4 regions of the Aliivibrio wodanis genome follow, and region 1 is predicted to be linked to each of the others. Evidence: predicted binding sites of a transcription regulator. Region 1 holds the regulator's gene; each other region holds the start of a gene.
The links. Region 1 encodes PurR, which represses purine synthesis genes. Its sites were predicted from a motif close to TNANGNAAACGTTTNCNTNA; they were not measured.
Positions count from the first base shown of each region.

Region 2: the regulator PurR is predicted to act here: its motif matches at 3,270-3,289, upstream of purE (5-(carboxyamino)imidazole ribonucleotide mutase).
Region 3: the regulator PurR is predicted to act here: its motif matches at 3,988-4,007, upstream of glyA (serine hydroxymethyltransferase).
Region 4: the regulator PurR is predicted to act here: its motif matches at 1,966-1,985, upstream of ACU5DF_RS13875 (inosine/guanosine kinase).

Region 1 is NZ_JBREXA010000002.1:457,327-463,408, forward strand. It holds gene ACU5DF_RS09995 (VP0952 family biofilm-associated protein) at 1-158, shown strand, start outside; gene ACU5DF_RS10000 (sensor domain-containing diguanylate cyclase) at 179-1,924, opposite strand; gene ACU5DF_RS10005 (TfoX/Sxy family DNA transformation protein) at 2,247-2,834, opposite strand; cyclic di-GMP riboswitch class I at 2,960-3,046, opposite strand; gene purR (HTH-type transcriptional repressor PurR) at 3,202-4,215, opposite strand; gene torD (molecular chaperone TorD) at 4,508-5,155, opposite strand; gene torR (two-component system response regulator TorR) at 5,392-6,082, shown strand, end outside.
Region 2 is NZ_JBREXA010000002.1:2,388,893-2,394,974, reverse strand. It holds rRNA gene ACU5DF_RS19030 (16S ribosomal RNA) at 1-390, opposite strand, end outside; gene ACU5DF_RS19025 (gamma carbonic anhydrase family protein) at 905-1,450, shown strand; gene ACU5DF_RS19020 (DUF1488 family protein) at 1,443-1,706, opposite strand; gene aroE (shikimate dehydrogenase) at 1,706-2,527, opposite strand; gene tsaC (L-threonylcarbamoyladenylate synthase type 1 TsaC) at 2,601-3,158, opposite strand; gene purE (5-(carboxyamino)imidazole ribonucleotide mutase) at 3,359-3,844, shown strand; gene ACU5DF_RS19000 (5-(carboxyamino)imidazole ribonucleotide synthase) at 3,847-4,959, shown strand; gene ACU5DF_RS18995 (DNA topoisomerase family protein) at 5,012-5,584, opposite strand; gene ACU5DF_RS18990 (DUF494 family protein) at 5,597-6,070, opposite strand; gene dprA (DNA-processing protein DprA) at 6,073-6,082, opposite strand, start outside.
Region 3 is NZ_JBREXA010000002.1:1,557,302-1,563,383, forward strand. It holds gene ACU5DF_RS15085 (SslE/AcfD family lipoprotein zinc metalloprotease) at 1-2,410, opposite strand, end outside; gene glyA (serine hydroxymethyltransferase) at 2,691-3,941, opposite strand; gene ACU5DF_RS15095 (YitT family protein) at 4,270-4,878, shown strand; gene ACU5DF_RS15100 (MliC family protein) at 4,962-5,288, opposite strand; gene ACU5DF_RS15105 (ABC transporter ATP-binding protein) at 5,371-6,082, opposite strand, start outside.
Region 4 is NZ_JBREXA010000002.1:1,294,210-1,300,291, reverse strand. It holds gene serS (serine--tRNA ligase) at 1-889, shown strand, start outside; gene trxC (thioredoxin TrxC) at 987-1,421, opposite strand; gene ACU5DF_RS13880 (HI1450 family dsDNA-mimic protein) at 1,566-1,889, opposite strand; gene ACU5DF_RS13875 (inosine/guanosine kinase) at 2,073-3,377, shown strand; gene ACU5DF_RS13870 (D-hexose-6-phosphate mutarotase) at 3,471-4,346, opposite strand; gene gap (type I glyceraldehyde-3-phosphate dehydrogenase) at 4,540-5,532, opposite strand; gene msrB (peptide-methionine (R)-S-oxide reductase MsrB) at 5,868-6,082, shown strand, end outside.

The sequences.
Region 1 (6,082 bases):
TGATGTCGTGGTTATTACCGGTTATAGCTTTTAGTACGTTGGTCATCTCCCCAAAATTTGAAGTGCCAACTGCTATTATGGTGTCCTGGCTAATGATTCTGCTGATAGGTTGGGTAACTGACTTTATGATGCAGCTAGATGATGAGCCTATTGATTAGGCTCACCATTTGTTTATTTTCTATGAATTGATAGAAACGACACTGGCTTTTTCGTGTTCTTTCTTATCGATTGCTGTGGGTAAGGTAGCGTTTACTTCAATCGCTTCTTCAATCTGAGTTTCTGCATTATCCTGATTATGAATAAGATCATCATAATGGCAGGCTTGATCTCGACCGCGTCCCTTTGCTTCATATAAAGCAATATCAGCAAGTTTAGTTAAATCATCAGATTGAAGACCATTTTTAGGATAAGTAGCAATACCAATAGAGACGCCTAGTTTACCTAATGATAGATCTTTAATCGCAAGATGAAGGTCGCGAACGGACTCACATAATTTAGTTGCAACAGTAAGCGCTTCTTCAGCTCCTGTATTAGGCAAGATGATAGCTAACTCTTCACCACCAAGACGACAGATTGTATCTTCACCACGCATAGTATTGAGTAATAACGTTCCAATTGTTTTCAATACGTAATCACCAGCATCATGACCGTAGTTATCATTGAAGCGTTTAAAGTGATCAAGATCGAGCATAAGAATAGACATTTCTTGTTTGTGTCTATGCGCACGCATCAGTTCTTGGTTAATCGTTTCTTCGTAGTAACGGCGATTATACAGACCCGTTAAAGGATCACTGATGGCTTGTTCTCTTAGCTTCTCTTGTAGGTTCAAGTTAGCAAGGGCAAGGCCTAAATGTTCAGCAACGGTAAAAGCAAGCTTTTGGATATTTTCATCTAGCTCTTCTTGCTCACCAAGATAAATATGCATCATACCAATGGTATTACCATGGGCCGTTAATGGAATACAAAGTGTTTGGTCGATCCCTGTGGCTGCCATATGAGAGCAGGGTAGAGTCGTGTATTTATCATTAGCGAGATGAAATTTACCTTTACGTAACGCCCAACACTCTTCTGGAGCGTAAGTTTTGCTACCTGGCCATACTCCGCCCCAATCCAACTTAACAAGCAGTTGGTTACGAGATGAACGCATTAACGAAATAACGCCATTTACGTTACCAAGAATTCGAGGAAGGATATCTTCGACTACCATTTGAGCTTCATTAATGGAATTACAGGCAGCCAGCATAGTCGCAAGGCGGTGCAGTAATTCAATCTCTTGAGTACGCTGCTCAATACGCTCTTCTTGTTGATCTTGCTCATTCTGTACTTGCTGAGTAATAAGCTTATTACTTAATAATGATGAGCCAACAACAAGTGAAATATTAATGCCCATTAAAATCATTAGGATATTCATTAGCTCTTCTACCATTGCGTCTATACGCGTTAATGGTGTAGCTACCCTAATAATGTAAGTTTGACCTTGATAATCTAATGACTTTGCGGAATACAATAAATTTTTAAAGCGAGAAGTACTAAATCGAGTTGTGCTGCCATAACTCAGATTCTTAGCATCAACGACTTCTTTTCTGTTTAAGTGATTTTCCAGTTGTAATACGGCTTCTAAAGAGATATCACTATCTGCAATCGGCGTACCATCAGCTTTGATAATTGTGATGTGATCTTCTTTGGCTAGCTCTAGTTTAGTTTTGATATAAACGTCTAGTGCTTTTAAATCAGAAAAAGAAACTTGATCATCACTTATGTCCTTTATGACGCGTGAGATCTCTTCAGATAAACCGCCTTCAACCTTATTTTCAAGCCAATCTGACAGTGTTGAATTAAATACAAACAAGCCGAGAGTCATGGTGAAAATCATGGATATGATAGGTAAATAAAGCCATTTTTTGCTGATGGTATTTTTTTTCATTTGTCTTACCTATTGAGTCCAGTACCATCAAATGGACTGCCATTCTATATATAAGCTTTAAGAATATATTAAATTAATGTAAATTCCCAGAGAGTTTAAAGAATTAATAAGTATGATAGGCTAATTAATATAAATGAGGAATTAACATTGGTAAAATGATGATGAGTTAAGGAGTTTATATGGCTCTAGGTGGTATTCAGCGTAAGTGAATCTTAGCTAAATTATAGAAATGGTAGGCTGGTTTTGTCTCGCAGGTCAAATGTTGTACGATTATTTAGAGTAATCATACAACATAAAACCAGAGAGTTGTTGCTTTGTGATCTTACAGTTGCTTTCGTAATTCCTGTCTTGTTTCAGCAGAAACAACAGACCAATGAGTGCCTTTTATTGCGCCTTCTAGAGACCATAAAAGTTCAGCACTAACAGAGTTAGAATGGGTTTGCTGAATGGCTTTATAAGCATTTACAGAACCAATATTACGTAGCTCTTCAACAGTAGTAATGCCTGCTTTCTTAAGCATTCGTTCTGTAGCTAGTCGCAGGTTAGGCAGATCTTTAATACGTGTTGGGGCTGCAGTTTTCTGTTTTTCTTTGTCTTTTTTTGCAACGTCAAAAGCAACAACTGCTTGAATTAATATTAAATCAGGTTCTTTCCAAGACTCTGGTGAAATGGCAAAGTATTTGGTAACAACGGGAAAGCCTCGTTTTTTATAAACATAAGGTTCTAACCCTTGCTCTTTAAATAAGTTAATCGTCTCTTCACTACCTCTTAAATGAAGTTTATCTTGCACAACAAGGGCAAACATAGTGTCATCAATAAAGACACCAAAACCGCCAAACATTGAACGAGATGTGACTTTCCCAAGAGAGGAAAGAAGACGAAGTGAATCTTTTAGTATTGGTTTATCCATTGCAATAATTCTCGGTTAGTTAAGTCTATGTCACTAAACAACTGAGCCCGAGGAAATACTAGCAAGTTTAAAGCCCAACATTGTTATATTTAGGTAAAATAACAACATCGAGTGGAATACTTACCATCGGCAACCCCGCTACCATATATATATAAATACGTAGGCCGGAAGCTTTGCGTCCTATGCTTTCACATAGTTTGCCCTGTTTGTGACATCATTGATGATATAGCAATCAACAAAGGGAGTGACTGCAAAAACTCAATAATGTGATATTGGTTCATAAAAACAAGGGTCATTTCTGTTAACTCAGTTCAGGTTTTCAATAAAACCTGAACTTATGACTTGATTTTTATAGAACTCTAGTTTGTTATTTGGTTCTATTATGAACACTATTACGAGAAACAACGGCTGGTTGCATTTCAAAAATACGGCGTTCATGATGTTTATCTTTTATACGCTCGAGTAAAATTTCAACTGCCGTTTTTCCAACTCTTCGTTTTGGTTGGTGGATAGTTGTTAAAGGAGGTGAAAAGTAAGCCGATAATTCAATATTGTCATAGCCAATTACAGAAATATCTTCTGGAACTTTTAACCCTGATTGTTGAATCTTACTGATGGCGGCTAACGCCATAATATCATTAAAACAAAATAGAGCAGTAGGGCGATCTTTTGCTTCGGTTGCTAATACTTTCTCAACTGCTTTTGCTGCTGAAGAGCATTCAAAATCACCTTCTAAAATCCATTCAGGATTAGAATCTAAATTTGCTTCGGAAAGTGCTCGGTGAAAACCATGAACACGTTCTTTACAAGTCAACTTATCTAATTGTCCTGTGATACAAGCAATGTTAGTGTGACCATTTTCTATTAAGTGTTTTGTTGCAAGGTATCCACCTTCTTCAGAGTTATCTATGATTTTATCTGTATGAGGGCTATCAGGTCCCCAATCCATAACAACCATTGGTAATTCGGTATTTTTTTCAAGCAAGGCTAAAAGTTGTTCATTTAGGTCTGAACACATAACCAACAACCCATCAACACGTTTTTCAGAAAGCATACGAAGGTAGTGTTTTTGTTTGTCTAGATCACCTTCAGTATTACACATGAATAAAGTGTAACCTTGTTTATAACAATAGTTTTCAACACCATGCATAACTTCGGCAAAAAAGGGATTGAAAGATTGAGTTACTAACATGCCAATAGTACGAGTAGTATTACATTTTAAACTGCGAGCAACAGCACTTGGTGCATAATTTAACTCTTCAACGGCTTCCCATACACGTTTTTGTGTTGCTTCTGCAACAAAGCGTGTTTTGTTAATTACGTGAGAGACGGTTGTTGTCGACACTGTTGCTAATTTTGCGACGTCTTTAATTGTAGCCATATAAGAGCCTTAAATAGTGATTAAGGGGCTATTTATGTTCCAGCAAATTGTTTTGCTCTATAGAGAACTGATGGAAGATAAATAGGCCCTAAATATCATATGATTAATGATATGGTATAAATAAAAAAACCGCTTTAAAATGCGGTTTTCATTTTATGTTCAAATTTTATCGTTTGCGTTCACATTTTATATGTAAAGCATAGTGCAAACAATTATTGATTTCATAAATTTTATTTGTAACCTGATTTACATCACGTAGTTATTTATTTATGTCATCAATAAAGGCTGTTTTTTACTCACCAGTAAGAAATAGCATGTCTAATTGTAAAAATGTCACAAGAAAATGGGTAACTGCAGCATAGAAACCAAACTCATCACGCTCTTTACAGATTTGGCTGAATCGTGGTGTCCAAGATAATAATTGCTCATTAATAAAATTTTGTTGAGCTGTCATATAAAGCTCAAAGTCTTCCTCTGATGACTGTTGGTTTGTCATCACAATTAGATTACCTAGAAAATCAAGTTCTATTGCAATATGATCAGCAGGCTCATTAAATTCTGCTTTTTGTGCAATATTATACTTTGTAAGTAGCTCACGCATATCTTGCGCTGGTTTAGCATTAAGCAGACCTGATTTATCAAGGTATAGTGAAGCATAAGGCAAAGCACTACTTTTATCTGAACCTAAAAAGGCTTCACAGAAATCAGCTGATAACTCAAGTTGAGCGCCTTCACGAGTTTGTAATTGATTTAATTTATCAATTAAAGTATTTACAGAAGCGGTAAGTTCTGGTGTTTCTGCTAAATTTGATAAAAACGTACGGATTTCAAAGCTGTTATATTGTTCTATTTGTTCTTCTGTTAACTCACTTGCTAATAAGCTAGATAGCCACCAGTAAATTTCGGCACGTTGTTCATTAAATGCAGTTAGATCGTTCATGTATATTTTGCTCCAAGAAATTTATGTGAGAATTGTACTGGATAAGTATGAAAAGGAATAGCACCTATCATTAACAGGGTGTATAAAGATATTTGTAAAGGTTACAACTCAATTTTTGTTTGATAATTGTTTTGAATCAAATAATTTACAGAAATATCAATTGAGAATTGGCATTATTACAAAATATGAATAGAATAAGAAAAGAACCATCCAATATAACCATAAAAGAGAATATTATGAGCTATCACATTTTAGTTGTTGAAGACGAAGTGGTAACTCGCTCTAAACTTGTAGGCTACTTTGAAGCCGAGGGATATCAAGTGAGCGAGGCTGAAACAGGGGCAGAAATGCGAACTATTTTGGCTGAACAAAAAGTTGATTTAATTATGCTTGATATAAACCTACCAGGAGAGGATGGTTTATTGTTGGCACGTGAACTACGTAGCCAATCTAATATTGGTATTATTCTTGTTACAGGACGAACTGATAGTATTGATCGTATTGTAGGGCTTGAAATGGGTGCTGATGATTACGTCACAAAACCAGTAGAGCTACGTGAGTTATTAGTTCGAGTTAAGAATTTATTTTGGCGTATGTCATTAGCGAATGAACCAGTAGAATTAGATGAATCTAATGTCGTTCGCTTTGGTGAGTGGACTTTCGATATTCAGCGCCGTGCACTATCAAATAGCGGTGAGCCAGTTAAATTAACAAAAGCTGAGTACGAGTTGCTAGTAGCACTTTCTTCATATCCGAATACGGTATTATCTCGTGAACGTATTTTGAATATGATCAGTCATCGTGTCGATGCTCCCAATGATAGAACAATTGATGTGTTGATTCGAAGAATGCGAGCGAAAATGGAAGTTGATCCAAAAAATCCACAGATATTTGTTACCGTTCATGGTGAAGGATATATGTTCGCCG
Region 2 (6,082 bases), 1.9 Mb from region 1:
ATCAGGCTTTCGCCCATTGTGCAATATTCCCCACTGCTGCCTCCCGTAGGAGTCTGGACCGTGTCTCAGTTCCAGTGTGGCTGATCATCCTCTCAGACCAGCTAGAGATCGTCGCCTTGGTGAGCTCTTACCTCACCAACAAGCTAATCTCACCTGGGCTAATCTTAGCGCGAGAGGTCCGAAGATCCCCCTCTTTGGTCCGAAGACATTATGCGGTATTAGCTATCGTTTCCAATAGTTATCCCCCACACTAAGGCATATTCCCAGGCATTACTCACCCGTCCGCCGCTCGTCAGCAAATTAGCAAGCTAATTTCTGTTACCGCTCGACTTGCATGTGTTAGGCCTGCCGCCAGCGTTCAATCTGAGCCATGATCAAACTCTTCAATTAAAGTTTTTTGATACCTTTCAGCAGAAAGGATATCGACTCAATGATTAATACTGATTTCTTACATAAAAGTAATTTTGTGTAGTCACTCAGTTCATTGATTATTTTTGTTTGAATTCACTTCGAAAAGTAAAAGCAAACTAGTGATTATCAACTCACAAGTGCCCACACAGATTAATAGGTTTCAAATTGTTAAAGAGCTTTTCTTCTACTTTCAAAGCGATTTCGCTTTTCTGTGAAGAGGACGGTCATTTTATCGATTTAAGCCTCAGTGTCAAGCACTTATTTAAAACTTAATTCTAAACCGCTTTACTAACTCTGATTGCTAACCCCTTATGGGATGGGCTCTCCGTGTCAGTGAGGTCGCATTATAGAGAGTTCGATCACATTGGCAAGCTCTTTTTCAAGATTATTTGATATTTATGTTTTTATGGTTAAAGTACGTACAAATCAATGCTAAATTAGCTTTTTCCCTTCATTTTATTAACAGTAAGTTATCATTTTTAAGAGAGATCATATGAAATCGTCGTTACGTCGCTATAAATCTACCTTTCCTGCTGTTTCTTCTACTGCTTATATAGATTCATCGAGTGTTTTAATTGGTGACATTACTATTGGTGAAGATTCAAGTGTTTGGCCGTTAGTTGTTGCAAGGGGGGATGTGAATCATATTTCAATTGGTGATCGAACAAATATTCAAGATGGTTCTGTTCTTCACGTTACTCATAAAAATACAGACAACCCAAAAGGCGCACCTTTAATCATTGGTAATGATGTCACTATTGGTCACAAAGTAATGCTTCATGGTTGCATCATTGAAGATCGCGTACTAGTTGGTATGGGAAGTATTATTTTAGACAATGCACGAATAGAAGAGGACGTCATGATTGGTGCAGGTAGTTTAATTCCACCAAATAAAAAATTAGAAAAAGGCCACCTTTATATAGGTAGCCCAGTAAAACAGGTTCGCCCTCTATCTATAGAGGAAATAGCATCACTTAAAAAATCGGCAATGAATTATGTCTCATTTAAGAATGACTATATAGAAGAAGAAACTAACTGATATCTATACCACCAGAAGCATTGAATTCTTCATCTTCTATCAATGCTTCTGCTTTATCTTCTATATCAAAACGCAACTGAAGAAATGCCTCTTCTGCTTGCTGACTTGTATTTACTGTTTCTCCGCTTTCTTCTGTTAGCCACAAAAAAGATACCGAGCACTTAATTAGGCTTCCCATTTGCTGAGCAGAAAAAACAACTTGCTGCTTTTCTTGCTCTACTAATAAGTCATCAGAGAAAATAATAGATTGATTCATTACATACCTTCTAAGTTCTTTCTTAATTCTCGTAAGATTTGCTTACTTCCAGGACGCAGTCCTCTCCAAACAGTAAAGCTCTCTGCGGCTTGACCAACTAACATACCTAAACCGTCATAAGCCTGATAAGCATTATTATCCAATGCCCACTGACTAAAGACCGTTTTCCCTGAACCATACATCATGTCATAGCTAATCGTATTATTAGAAAAGATACTTGGATTGATTAGGGGAAGCTGACCAGAAAGGCTCGCTGATGTGGAATTAATAACAACATCAAATGAGTGATTAACCTCGCTCATCATCGCCGCTTCTATCTCACCGTAAGGAGAAAATAATTCAGCAAGCTCTTGGGCTTTTTCATAAGTACGGTTAACGACAGTAATAGATGTAGGGTTTTGCTTTAATAAAGGAAGAATTACACCTCGAGCAGCTCCACCAGCACCTAAAAGCAAAATTCGCTTATCTTTAAGTAATACTTGGTATTGCAGTAAGTCTTGGACTAATCCTTCGCCATCGGTGTTATCTCCCAGAATAATCCCATCATCCAGTTTTTTTAGTGTATTAACAGCGCCTGCCAATTTTGCTCTTTCTGTAAGTTGATCTGCAAAACGAAATGCCTCTTCTTTAAAAGGCACAGTGACATTGCATCCTTTTCCTTGGTGAGAGAAAAAGTCAGTGACTGTCTCAACAAAGTTATCAATTGGCGCTTCGATTGCTTGATACTCTAAGTTTTGCATTGTTTGACGAGCAAATAAGGTATGAATAAATGGAGATTTACTGTGTTTTATCGGGTTACCAAAAACCGCATACTTATCCATGTCGTAATTCCCTCTTAAATAATGACGAAAGTAAAAATTAATTTCACCTTACCTTAAAGAAAGATTTGATGCATTAGCCTTGGCGTAAGGTATTGCCTGTTTTAGCATCTCGAATTTCTGTTGGTTGAGTTCTATTACCAATCTCACCTTGAAAAATAACAACTCCGCTATCACCTAATTGATATTCCACTTCATCAACACTACGGCAAGGTTCAAGGCCGGATAAATTTGCACTGGTTGATGTGATCGGTTTTCCAAAAGCAGAACAAATCGCTTTCACTTGCGGATGATTTGTTACTCGCACAGCAATGCTACTAAATTGCCCAGTCACTAAAGGTAAAGTTTTAGAACTAACAGGGACAATCCAAGTCACTGGCCCCGGCCATGATTCTTTAATTACATTGATTTGATCTAAACTAAGATCATCTAACTCTATATATGGTTCAAGTTGCTCCATAGATCCCGCAATTAAAATCAACCCTTTTTCTTGTGGTCTCTTTTTTACCTCTAATAACTTTAAAAGAGCTTGCTCATTATCTGGATCACAACCGACCCCAAAAACTCCTTCGGTAGGATAAGCAATCACATCACCACGTTTTAGAGCTTCTACGACTTGATTTAGATTCTTCACATTTACACCACTCTTCTATCTATATATCTTCTATTCTATTGATCTACTCAAATCAAACAACTGCTTTCCTTTTTTGAATTGTCAACAATCGTGAATAACTTGTATTTTTACTGACGCAAACGTTTTCCTTAACAAAAAATAACCGTATAATGCCTACAACTTTTTCTATATTGCCAATATCTTTATCCAAGGAGTTCACAATGAAAGTCGGTATTATCATGGGTTCAAAATCAGACTGGCCTACAATGAAACTAGCCGCAGAGATGCTTGATCGCTTTAATGTTCCTTATGAAACAAAAGTGGTTTCGGCTCACAGAACTCCACAACTGCTTGCTGACTATGCTACACAAGCAAAAGATCGTGGTATTAAAGTAATAATTGCAGGCGCTGGTGGTGCGGCTCATCTCCCTGGAATGGCTGCTGCATTTACAAGTATTCCTGTTCTTGGTGTTCCAGTGCAATCTCGTGCTTTAAAAGGTATGGATTCACTTCTTTCAATTGTACAAATGCCAAAAGGAATTGCTGTTGGTACGCTTGCTATTGGTGAAGCGGGCGCTGCAAATGCAGGTATTCTTGCTGCTCAAATTCTTGGTACATACAATGAAGAAGTAATGGCGGAAGTAGAAGCGTTCCGTAAAGAACAGACTGAAATGGTATTAGAAAATCCAGATCCATCAGAGGATTAATCATGAAAGTTCTTGTTTTAGGCTCAGGACAATTAGCTCGAATGATGTCACTGGCTAGCGCACCATTAAATATTGATATTATTGCTTATGATGTGAATAACAAACAAATTGTTCACCCTCTAACTCAGCAGGTAATTGATTTATCATTAGAACAAGCGATTAACGACGTTGATGTCATTACTGCTGAGTTCGAACACATCCCACATGATATTTTAAATACATGCAGTCAAAGTGGTAAGTTCCAACCAAACCCTAATGCAATTAAAGCAGGGGGAGATCGCCGATTAGAGAAGTCTCTGTTAGATAATGCTGAAGTAAGCAATGCGAAATACCACATCATAAATTCAAAACAAGATTTCCTAGATGCAATCGATACTGTTGGGATCCCAATGGTATTAAAAAGTGCACTCGGTGGTTATGATGGCAAAGGGCAATGGCGCTTAAAAGAGCAATCTCAAATAGAACAAATTTGGGAAGAAATGAATGAATTAATCCAGAGCACACCAAATCAAGCCATGGTTGCCGAACAATTTATTCCTTTCAATCGTGAAGTATCTCTCATTGGCGCTCGTAATAAAAATGGGGAACTGGTTACTTATCCTCTTACTGAAAATGTTCACGTGGACGGCGTACTTGCTCTATCTACTGCATTAGAAGGTACGAGTGAATTACAAGAACAAGCCGATCGTATGTTTTCAGCAATTGCTGATGAGTTAGATTATATCGGTGTGCTGGCTATTGAGTTTTTCGACGTCGAAGGTAAGTTGCTGGTTAATGAAATTGCTCCACGCGTTCATAATTCAGGTCACTGGACACAACAAGGTGCAGATGTATGTCAATTCGAAATGCATATTCGTGCGGTTTGTAATCTTCCATTGATAGGCTCTACATTATTACGCTCTACGGCAATGATTAATATCTTAGGTGAGGATACTTTGCCCTCTGAGTTATTGACCATGCCTAACTGCCATATTCATTGGTACGGAAAAGAAAAAAGAGCAGGAAGAAAAATGGGCCACATTAATGTGTGTGCCTCATCTTCTGAAGAGTTACAAAAAGAACTAATCAAACTATCTAGCATATTAGATAGTGAGGTTTTCCGAGTTCTTTCGTAAGAGTGTAGAATCTAAAGAGTAACTCTCTCTATTTTAATAAATGGAATTCGAGTTACTCTTTATTATCTTGTGTTACGCCACACTTTTTATCTGCACAAACAATCTTAGTTCCTGAGGCCATTTCTTTTTTTAGTAATAAAGCAAAATTGCATTTCTGGCAGTTCCCTTTTACTGGTTCTTGATTAACAGCAAACCGGCAAGTAGGGTAGCCATCACATGCATAAAAAACCTTGCCAAAACGTGATTTTTTCTCATGCAATAAGCCTTTCTTACAGCTAGGACACTCAATTAATTCTTTCGATTCGTCTTCTTTTTTTTGCTCTAAAGATTCAATATGCGAACATTCAGGATAAGAGGAACAACCAATAAACATTCCATAGCGGCCTTGCCTTAGTACTAATTCACTTTCACACTCAGGGCAAGGGATCCCTAATTCTTTAACAATATGCCCATCATTACTTTTTAATGGTCGAATATAGTCGCATGTTGGATAATTTTGGCACCCTAAAAACGGACCTCTTTTACCATAGCGAATCGTTAATTCACCGCTGCATTGAGGACAGCTTTCATGCTCTAAAGCGTGCTCATGAGCTTTAAATAACTGTTTATCAATTTTTCCAGACATTCAAATGAGACCTTAATGCGTGATACCAACATCTGCAGTATAAAGTAATTCTTCCATCTGCGTATAAGCACTCTCTTGACCAGGAACATTAAATAGCACCATCAGCACAACCCACTTCAGGTCATCTAGTGATAATTCATCTGTTTCTAAAGCCATCACTTGCTCGATAACCATTTCTCGAGTTTCACTCGTCAATACTTTAATTTGCTCTAAAAAAAGTAAAAAACCACGACAAGCAGTATCGATCCCATCAATTTCTAGTTGCGTGTATATTCGCATAGAGGTTGATGTACCTTGCTCTATGTGTGTATAAGAATCGTCTTCTTGTAAGCGCGCTAAATCTTCCAGCCAATCTAATGCTTTATATACCGCATCTTGATGAAAGCCAGCTTTAAGTAATTCGTCTTCTAATTTTTCTTGGTCTACACTCAGTTCAACATCACTATGGATATATGTTTCAAATAGATACATAAGAACATCCATCATGGCTAGCCCCTC
Region 3 (6,082 bases), 1.1 Mb from region 1:
TTTCTGCTTCATTAGTGACAAATATACGTGCTATTTTTGTTTCTATTGCAGGGCTACCATCTTCATCCATGATCGCTTTTTCATAGCTTGGGATCTCTAAATCCGACATGAACTCATCTTTGTTCCAAATCGTATTTCCTTCACTATCAACGGTAAACGGCGGCTCACCATTCACATCAGGAAAACGTTCTAATACCACCATTTCATGCTGGCTTTCTATATGAATATTTGGACGAAGAGAGTCACCGTGACAATAATATGAAGATCCACAATTACCTTGTGAGGTGGGCGTGACATTACTTCCGCCTAATGATATGCCCGCAGTGTCAGCTAAGCGTCCAATAGGTTCAGGATTAGTTTCGCCATCTATCGCATCCATGAATAAAATATTACCGCCTTGATCAACATATTTAATTAAAGCCGTAATGTCTTCTTGCGTTAAATTCGGGTTATCTAAATCCGCGATAACACGACTTGTTTGACCATCGCCTAAAATTTTTACAGGATACGCTTGCAAGACTAAAATTGGCGTGGTGTCTGCCGATATTCCATCAAATCCCCCTTTAGTTAGAGAAGTTACTGACGAAAAATTAAACGCTTTATCAAAGAAGAACGAATATTCACGTCCTTTAGACCAATTAGATCTTGCGGCATAAGCGATTTCAATATTAGTTGCAACATTTAACTGATGTTGAGAGTATGACGAAGTAAACCATGTGAATATATTGCTAAAAAATGTCTCCATGCTGCCATTATCATTACGAGCATCTGCGCTTAAATCATTATTTGTTGTACATACAGAGTTTTCACTATCTATTTGCAATTCATCATTTGCCCAATAGTTTTCAGGACACGATAAAATGCTTGGGTATAAACTGTTCCCCATGAATACAATTTTACCTTTACCTATTTCACCAGCAGTAACAAAAGGAAAGCCAAAAGTTGCATTGTCTTTAGATACTTTTGGAATTTCAGGCATGATCACATTAGGGTAAGCAGCTATATAAGGTTTACCTTCACGGGTCCACGCTTGAGGTTCTCCAAAAGCAAGTTCTTTATTAATATCGCTACGTGGCATCATAATAGGGAACGCACGATTCGATAAGTTTAATGCACGCATACCTCTTGTATAACCACTGGCTCCATAAAAGCTACTGTGATCATTAAATACATGGAATTGCGTTACATTTTTAAAAATAGATTGCAGGCTTTCTGTGACGTAACCTGTGCTATCTTCTGAAAATACATTAGGTAAGGCATTAAATGCACTAAAAGAGGCGTAGCGAGAAGTTTGCTTTAATTCATTATCGATTAATTGTGTGAGTCCTTGAGAAAATTGCGTTTCAAATTCATTAGGAAAAACAAATTCTGTCCCCTCAATCACACCACCATTTGGTAAAGAAAGGTTAATTAGCTCATTAATTACGTTAGGATATAAACTAAAGACTTCTTGTACTTTATCATTAATGATTAAATTACCATTAGAGGCAATCGCGTAACGTGTAAGTAATGACTGAATATTAGCTTTTTCTATTGAATTTTCAGTTACATCCGTAAGTTCATAATTAACTTGATTACCAATTAAGCTACCAAACTCAAACGTATCAATACCAAACGTAAGGGTATCACCCCATAAATACTCAAAATACCCGTACTCATCTGTCATACCTGTTGAATTTTCAGAAAAGAAAGCCACTCCGACTAAAGGTGTTCCATTTACGTCAGTTAGCTGGCTTTTTGTTAATACCTTCGCTGCTTGACTTGGTTGGTAAGCGTAAGTGTTCTCCGCATTAGCCGACACAAAATCACTGTTCAGATCATTGCTCGTACCTTCACTGACTTCAGGTTGAATATCACTATCCACGTGTGAGCTTGGGGCTTTACCTACGTCGTCTGTTGCTTCTTCGCCTTTCAATAGTAAGTAAGCATCAACGGCTTTGTCATCATCTAAATGCTGATAAATATCAGTAATATCTAGGCTGTTTATTTCTTCTAAACACAACTCTTCTGTGGTCGCACAGCTATTAATAGTTTGTAGCACTTTAGCCGCGTTATCACCTTCTACATTTTTTAAATCAAATGATGTAGGAATTGCCTCTGTTAAATTTGAATCAGAGAACGTCATTGGCTCTGGGGCAATAAATTGACCTAATACTACAGCGCCTAAATTACAACTGAATGAGAGCCCTTGCTTAACGGTAAATTTACCTAGCTCTAAGGCTTCACCATTACAGGTTACTTCACCTTTAATTGGTATACCTGAAGCCAATAACTCTCCGATATACGTCACATCCGGTGTTTCTGGTGGTGTAGGTTTAACTGTTTCATTTCCTGAGCCATTACCGCCATCATCCAAACAACCGGTCAGTAACGTGGCAATCAACGATGCTAATAATACTTTCTTACTCATGATTCAACCTTTTAGAAGTGCTGAAACTAATCGTTCAGTTCACTAAGATCGAAACATAGCACATTTATTTACACTAATTCTTAGAAATAACACAGAAATAGAATAGGAATCATGAAAGTGAATATGGTTTAGATTGAATTAAAGAATGATATGTAGTTACTTTCATGTCGGTAGGTAGATAAATCAAACCAACTATTAATAACTTCTAAGTTTTATCCAAAAAAAGGCCAACCTATAATAGGTTAGCCTCTTTAATGTTTATTTAAAGCAGATTTAGAGATTAAGCGTATACAGGTAAACGCTTACAAATTTCTAATACTTTTGCTTTTGTTGCTTCGATAACAGACTCATCACCCATGTTGTCTAGAATGTCACACATCCAGCCAGCAAGTTCTTTCGCATCAGCTTCAGAGAAACCACGACGAGTAATAGAAGGAGAACCAACACGGATACCAGAAGTAACAAACGGGCTACGTGGATCGTTTGGTACAGAGTTCTTGTTAACGGTAATGTTAGCTGAACCTAGTGCTGCATCTGCTTCTTTACCAGTGATGTCTTTGTCGATTAAATCAACTAGGAACAAATGGTTTTCAGTAGAGCCTGAAACGATGTTGTAACCGCGAGCAAGAAACTCTGCAACCATCGCTTTTGCGTTAGCAACAACACGTGTTTGGTATTCTTTAAACTCTGGCTCTAGTGCTTCTTTAAATGCAACCGCTTTACCAGCGATAACATGCATTAGAGGGCCACCTTGACCACCAGGGAATACTGCTGAGTTCAGTTTTTTGTAAAGATCTTCACCTTCATTAGAAAGGATAAGACCACCACGAGGACCAGCAAGTGTTTTATGAGTCGTTGTTGTAACTACGTGAGCGTGTGGTACTGGGTTAGGGTAAACACCAGCAGCAATAAGACCTGCTACGTGAGCCATATCTACGAAGAAGTAAGCGCCAACTTTGTCTGCGATTTCACGCATACGCGCCCAATCACATACTTGAGAATAAGCAGAGAAACCACCAATGATCATTTTAGGCTTATGTTCTACTGCTAGAGCTTCCATTTCTTCATAGTTAATCTGACCAGCTTCATCAATGCCGTAAGGGATGATGTTGTAAAGCTTACCAGAGAAGTTTACTGGAGAACCGTGAGTTAAGTGACCACCGTGAGCAAGGCTCATACCTAACACTGTATCACCAGCGTTTAGTAATGCCATGTAAACTGCGTTGTTCGCTTGAGAACCTGAATGTGGTTGTACGTTTGCGTACTCTGCGCCAAACAATTCACATGCGCGGTTAATCGCTAATGTTTCTACTTTATCTACAAACTCACAGCCACCGTAGTAACGCTTGCCTGGGTAACCTTCTGCGTATTTGTTTGTTAGTTGTGAACCTTGAGCTTCCATCACTCGTGGGCTAGTGTAGTTTTCAGAAGCAATCAGCTCGATATGCTCTTCTTGACGTACTGTTTCTTCCTGGATTGCTGCAAACAAGTCTGCATCGTAATCTGCAATGTTCATATCACGCTTAAGCATCTGTATCTCCTGACTCAGATAAATATAAAACCCAAAAATAGCCCAGCAACGCAAACGATTACGTCACTAGTCTTAACTGCGATGTATTCTACATAATTTGATCTGGATCAGATACCCTAAATAGTACTTTTCTTTGTTATTTTTGTTGCAGATTACTCATTATCAACATGAATGATACTAATAAACTGTCAATAGTAAGCTTTACACTCTGTAAAGTGTTTACTACAAAAACTAACCTATATTTCATTATCATCAATTGCATAAATTCATAATCACACTATTCTTGCGACCATTATTTATTTGATATTAGAAAGCAGAACCTGCCGTTATGGAAAAAATTAAACACACACACAAGGAAGATGTCATTGCTATTTTGACGGGTACTTTCTTAGTTTCTCAAGGTATTTTCTTTTTACAAGCAGCACAATTACTTACAGGTGGTACAACAGGACTTGCATTATTAATTAGCCAAATGAGTGGTATCAGCTTTGGTATTTTGTACTTTCTATGCAACCTGCCGTTTTACGCCTTAGCTTGGCAACGATTTGGGAAGCGTTTTGCATTAACCAGCTTAATTTCTGGTGGTCTTGTTTCTATTATGACTGACCACTTGAATATGATGATTTCTGTTGATCATATCAGTGACATTTATTGCGCGATTGCTGGTGGCTTATTAATGGGATTAGGCATGCTAATCTTATTTAGACATCGCTCAAGCTTAGGTGGGTTTAATGTTTTATGTTTGTGGATCCAAGAAAAATTTGGTATCTCAGTAGGTAAAGTTCAGATGGTAATCGACTTCTGTATTTTAAGTGCCTCTTTCTTCTTTATTACCCCTTGGTTGCTTGTTGTTTCCGTTCTTGGCGCTATTATATTGAATATCGTTCTAGGAATGAACCATAAACCAAATCGTTATATTGTGACTTATGGTACTTAAGTATTAGTTTAATAATAAAAATGGTCATAATATAGTTATGACCATTTTTACTTTTCTACCAATGAAACCACTTCATATTAAAGCTACTTCATAACAGTACAATTTTTTAATAATACCCGTCCTAGATCTAAACTTGCTTCATTACCTTTACCCTGAAAGATAATCGTTGTACTAATATCTGGCATCCCATCATCAGAAATGTATTTCATACCTGATGCTGATACTGCACGTTTTAGTGCGTAATCTTCTTTTGGAAGTTGTAGCAATGCTTTATCTTTATTAAACGTAATTTGAAAGTTTCTATCATTATCACACTGATAATGAATAGGTTGTGCAGTCCCCATATCTGGCATTGTTGCAGAACAACCAGCCAAAAGCCCTAATACGCTAAAAGTAAATATCTTTTCCATAACGACCTCTGGTTTTGATTAACTTATTCTTTACTCACTATAGAATAAAGCAGAACAAGTCGACTATTTCAAAAAAAGATATTTATTTATATAAATGACAAGCGACTTCATAAGCATTGTCATCAACTATCTGCCTTTGTGGTTCATCATGAAAGCAATTTTTTTCAGCTCTTGGACATCGAGTTGAGAATCGACAACCCTTTGGTGGATTAATCGGTGAAGGGACATCTCCCTTTAGAATAATCCGTTCTTTCCCTCTAAAACGAGGATGAACAACAGGTATTGCTGATAATAATGCCTCGGTATAAGGGTGCTTTGGTGAATTGTATAACGTATCAGCATTGCCATATTCAACAATTTTACCTAGGTACATTACCGCAACTTTATCGGAAATATGCTTAACCACGGATAAATCATGAGCAATAAAAATTAAGGCCAGATTCATCTCTTTTTGTAGATCCAGTAACAGATTGACTATTTGTGCTTGAACTGACACATCCAGTGCCGATACCGACTCATCACATACAATTAATTTTGGTTTTAAAGCAATCGCTCTTGCAATACCAATTCGCTGCTTTTGCCCTCCAGAAAACTCATGAGGGTAACGACTAACCGCACTTACTGGTAAGCCCACTTTAATTAATAGCTCTTCAACCCATTGTTTACGTTCTTCTTGTGTACCAACACCATGAATAACAAACGGTTCTTCCAAAATCATTTCAATCGTATGTCTTGGGTTTAGCGATTCAGTTGGGTCTTGAAAAATAATTTGCATCTCTTGACGTAAAGAGCGC
Region 4 (6,082 bases), 840 kb from region 1:
TCATGTAGCTCTTGGTGAGCTTGCTGACGGTCTTGATTTTGCAAGTGCTGTTAAAATTTCAGGCTCTCGTTTTATCGTAATGAAAGGTCAGTTTGCACGTCTTCATCGTGCACTTGCGCAGTTCATGCTTGATCTTCATACAGAAGAACATGGCTACATGGAAATGTACGTACCATACTTAGTTAACCACGATAGCCTATACGGCACTGGCCAATTACCTAAATTTGGTGAAGATCTATTCCACACAAGCCCATTAACAGAGCAAGTAAGTGATGTTCCTCTTAAGATGCTATCACTTATCCCAACAGCTGAAGTACCAGTAACAAACATGGTACGCGATACCATTACTGAAGAAGCTGACTTGCCTCTGAAAATGACGGCTCATACACCGTGTTTCCGTTCTGAAGCGGGTTCTTACGGTCGTGATACTCGTGGTCTTATTCGTATGCACCAATTCGACAAAGTTGAATTAGTTCAAATCACGAAACCTGAAGATTCAATGGCAGCTCTTGAAGAACTAACAGGTCATGCTGAGAAAGTACTTCAACTACTAGAACTTCCTTACCGTAAAGTAGTTCTTTGTACTGGTGATATGGGCTTCGGTTCTCGTAAAACTTACGATTTAGAAGTATGGGTTCCAGCACAAGAAACGTACCGTGAGATCTCTTCTTGTTCAAACATGTGGGATTTCCAAGCTCGTCGTATGCAAGCGCGTTTCCGTCGTCAAGGCGAGAAAAAACCAGAATTAGTTCACACACTGAACGGTTCAGGTCTTGCTGTAGGTCGTACAATGGTTGCGATCTTAGAGAACTTCCAACAAGCTGATGGTAAGATTGCTATCCCTGAAGTACTACGTAAGTACATGAACGATGTAGAGTTCATCGGTTAATCTGTTCTATAACATAGACTAGATAAACACTAAAAAGCCGCTTTATGTTAAGTCATAAAGCGGCTTTTGTTTGTCTGTTGTTTAAATTATTTATAGCTTATTTAAGCAGTGCTTGATTTAGCCACTGATCAAATTGACCTTTTGGTAATGCACCATTAATCATATCTACACGTTGACCGTTCTTAAATACCATAATCGTAGGGATAGAACGGATTTGATATTGTGCAGCAATTTGTTGTTGAGCTTCAGTATTTACTTTTACACAACGAACTTGGCCATTACGTTCAGCAGCAACGTCTTCAAATACTGGAGAGAATCCAACACACGGGTTACACCACGGGGCCCAGAAGTCGATAACAACAGGTTTATCACTATTCATTAAAGCGGCAAGATTATCAGATGTTCCTTCTAGTGGTTTTCCATCTAATAGTTGCTCTTTACAGCGACCACACGTAGCCGTGTCATTAATACGTTCAATAGGAAGGCGATTGAGTCCATTACACGATGGGCATCGAGATTGAAATTGAGTCATGGTATTCCTTTATTATTTTCTGCTATCAGCAGTTTGTGAGCATAAAGAAATAATGGGGGTACTAAGTGAGATATTCAATTAGAAAGAGCAATAAAAAAGGAGCAAATAGATGCTCCTTAGTATGAAATGGTAAGGTTGGTGAAATTAATCACGCTTCCATAACATGTGGCAGAACTTGTGTTCAGGATCACGACTTATTAGCATACGAGCAAAGACATCATCTAAAACATCAGATTCTTCATTGACTAAGCCAATTAGAACTTCTGCATATACTTCACCATCAACCTCAAAACCAACGTGTTCAGCCCAGTCATCACGAGTATCAACGACTTCAGCAGCACCGCGATCATCAAATTGCAGAGTGAATAATGCAACGTCAGCAGGTTCAAGATTGTCTTGAGCCATTTCAAGGAAAATATCGTAAGCGACTTCGATTACGTCATCATAGCTAATTAGTTCAGTTGTCATGGTGGTTACCTTTAAAAAATACGCTCATAAATTATCACGAATGTCCTCTATAAGGCTAGAGCTATCAACAAATAGAAAGAGCAAACGTTTGCTTTTCGTTGAGGCTAATATCAGTAGTTGCGGCAGAGTTATTCAGCGGCTAAACTTCGCACTTCTTCCATTAGCCAGTTGAATGATTATTTTATGAAATTTCCAGGTCAGCGTAAATCCAAGCATTATTTTCCAGTTCACGCTCGTGATCCATTAGTTAGCCAAGCTCAAGAAACCAAAAAAATGTCGCGTACGCACATTATCGGTATTGATCAAACGTTAGTGGATATTGAAGCTCGAATTGATGATGCTTTTATTGAAAAGTATGGCTTGAGTAAAGGGCACTCACTGGTTATCGATAATGATAAAGCGGAAATGCTTTATAACGAGCTTAAAGATAACAACATGATCACCAATGAATTTGCTGGTGGTACAATTGGTAACACACTTCATAACTACTCTGTATTAGCAGATGATAAATCTACATTGCTAGGTGTGATGAGTGAAGACATTCATATTGGTAGCTACTCATACCGCTACTTATGTAATACGTCTAGCCGAATGGATTTGAACTATCTTCAGCCGGTACCTGGTGCAATTGGTCGCTGTTTTGCGCTTATTAGCCAAGATGGAGAGCGTACGTTTGCGATCAGCGAAGGTGACATGAACCAACTTCGTGCAGAAAGCATTCCAGAGAAAATTTTTAAAAATGCGTCTGCATTAGTACTGACGGCTTATTTAGTTCGCTGCAAAGATGGTGATCCAATGCCAGCTGCTACGATGCAAGCCATTGAGTACGCGAAAAAGCATGACGTACCAGTAGTATTGACTATGGGTACTAAGTTTGTTGTTCAAGATGACCCACAATACTGGCGTGACTTTCTAAAAGATCATGTATCAGTGGTTGCTATGAATGAAGAGGAAGGAGAGGCGCTTACTGGTGCTTCAGATCCTCTAGAAGCAGCAGATAAGGCTCTTGAGTGGGTTGATCTTGTATTGTGTACTGCGGGCCCTGTAGGGCTTTATATGGCGGGTTATACTGAAGACGAAGCAAAGCGTGAAACTTCTTTGCCATTGCTTCCTGGTACGATTGCGGAATTCAACCAATATGAATTTAGTCGTCCTGCTATTAAAGATAGCTGTGAAAACCCAATGAAGGTGTATTCTCATATTTCACCATACATGGGTGGCCCAGAAAAAATCAAGAATACTAATGGGGCAGGTGATGGAGCGTTATCGGCTTTATTACACGATATGGCAGCAAACCATTACCACCGTAATAATGTACCTAACTCAAGTAAGCATCAGCACTCATACCTTACATACTCTTCGTTCTCTCAAGTATGTAAGTACTCAAACCGCGTAAGCTTTGAAGTATTAGCGCAACATTCACCACGTTTATCTCGTGGTTTACCAGAGCGTGAAGATTCATTAGAAGAGTCGTACTGGGAAAGATAATGTCAGCGTGTGCTTATTATGAAAATATAAAAAGCAGATGATATAAAAAACGGAAGCTTAGTGCTTCCGTTTTTGTTTTTAGAATTTAAATAATTAAGCTGAGATTGTTGTGCTTAATACAAATGACTCATTAGGTTGAATGACTTTAGCAACGTCAAGACTTGTCGCATGATAAGTAGATTCAACACACACCATGGTTTGGTAACCATCATTGTTCATGTCACCCATAGACTCTGCACCTTCAATCCAAGGATTCCAGATAACAGCCGCATTGTGACCCGCATTAGTGACAGATAAGCTACGTTGCGTGTCTGATACTGTAATTGTCTCTTGTGGTTGGGTATAGACACGGTCAACAGCCGCATCAATCGATAATGTATCACCGCCCGAACATACTTTCCCTTCCAGTAAGCCATCAATATAGCTAGATCCCATACCGGTAATTGTTGTCGTGTTAATATCAGCAACATTTAGATACGTGTGTAATGCACCTGAGCAGTTCCACGCTTTATTATCTGTGTTTTTCGCATTAAGAGTAATCGTTAACTGATCGCCAATTTCTACTGTTAATCGTGCTTCAAACTCACATGGCCAAATAGCTTTGGTTTCTTCAGACGTTTCTAATCCAAGAACGACCATAACGCCATTTTCGTTTTCACGATGCTCTACTAATGTCCAAGTGCTATTACGAGCAAAACCGTGTGCTGGGTTTGCGATACGACCAAACCAAGGCCAACATACAGGCACGCCACCACGAATTGCTTTGTCAGGGTTAAAAATAGCGTCTTTGCTCATCCAAATTAGGTCGTCTTGTCCTTTTGGAGTGAAAGATAATACATGGCCACCGTGTAATGAAATTGCGGCCTCTGCTTTCTCATGAAGTATGCGAACTACTTTTACATCGTCTAATTGAGTAATGGTAACGCAATCAGATAACACACTGATGGTTGGAAGGTGAGTAAGATTCATAGGTAACTCCTAAAATAGTAAATACGTATTCTTTTTTAGATAGTAATTGTTGAATTGGTCTAGCAAAAGAATAGGTACTTATGGAATGGTATTAAATTACAGATACAAAAAAGGCGACAATTAAGTCGCCTTTCATTCTTAAAAGATACTAAAACCTTTTAAGTTAGCTTTCAAAGAAAGTCTAAACTAATGCTTACTTAGAAACGTGAGCGATTAGGTCAAGAACTTTGTTTGAGTAACCGATTTCGTTGTCGTACCAAGATACAAGCTTAACGAATTTGTCAGTTAGAGCAACACCAGCTGCAGCATCAAATACTGAAGTTTGTGTTTCGCCGATGAAGTCTTGAGAAACAACAGCTTCGTCTGTGTAACCTAGAACGCCAGCGTATTCGTTTTCAGAAGCACGCTTCATTTCAGCACAGATTTCTTCGTAAGTTGCAGCAGTTTTTAGGTTAACTGTAAGGTCAACAACAGAAACGTTTGCAGTTGGTACGCGGAAAGCCATACCAGTTAGAAGGCCGTTAAGCTCAGGAATTACTTTACCTACTGCTTTAGCTGCACCAGTTGAAGATGGGATGATGTTTTGAGAAGCACCACGGCCACCACGCCAGTCTTTCGCAGAAGGACCATCTACAGTTTTTTGAGTTGCTGTAGTTGCGTGAACTGTAGTCATAAGACCAGATTCAATGCCCCACTTGTCGTTAAGTACTTTAGCGATAGGTGCAAGACAGTTAGTAGTACAAGAAGCGTTAGAAACGATATCTTGACCAGCGTAATCTGCAGCGTTAACGCCCATAACGAACATTGGTACGTCACCAGAAGGACCAGTAAGAACTACTTTCTTAGCGCCAGCTGTGATGTGTTTACGAGCAGTTTCGTCAGTAAGGAAAAGACCAGTAGCTTCAGCAACAACGTCAACGTTGATTGCATCCCACTTAAGATCTTCTGGGTTACGTTCAGCAGTTACACGTACAGTGTTACCGTTAACTACTAGGTTACCGTCTACTACTTCAACAGTACCGTTGAAACGACCGTGAGTTGAGTCGTACTTAAGCATGTAAGCCATGTATTCAACGTCGATAAGATCGTTAATACCAACAACTTCGATGTCGTTGCGCTCTACAGATGCACGGAAAACAAAACGTCCAATACGGCCAAAACCGTTAATACCTACTTTGATAGTCATTATATGTTGCTCCACAACTTAAATTTGATTTTCAGGTTTAAATTAACTGGTAGTAAAATTACAAAATCCTGAGCCAACCTGCAAGCGAAAATGCCAATTATATTGTTTAAAATCAAAAAATAGACCATATTCTGTTAACATTAAGAAAAATTCTTACGTAATTTATAGAAATGTTGGTTACTTAATAACCTTAATGACATTTTGTGAAAAATAGTGACATAACTGTCAATCACATTTTTCGCGGTTGGTGTAAAATTACTTTGGCAAAGTATGTGCTACAAAGGTGAGTATAAGCAAGGTTTAATTTAAATAAGTCTTAAGAGGTAGAATTTCAAATGGATAGATCAAAACCCTTTTCAGAATTAACAGAAGAAGATTGGCAAGGGCGTTTAACACAAGAAGAGTTTGATATTTGTAGAAAACAAGGTACAGAAGCCCCTTTTTCTGGCAAGTTATTGCATAATAAATCGACAGGGAAATATGCCTGCACTTGCTGTCAGACAATTTTATTTGAATCTGAAAACAAGTACGATTCAGGTTGTGGTTGGCC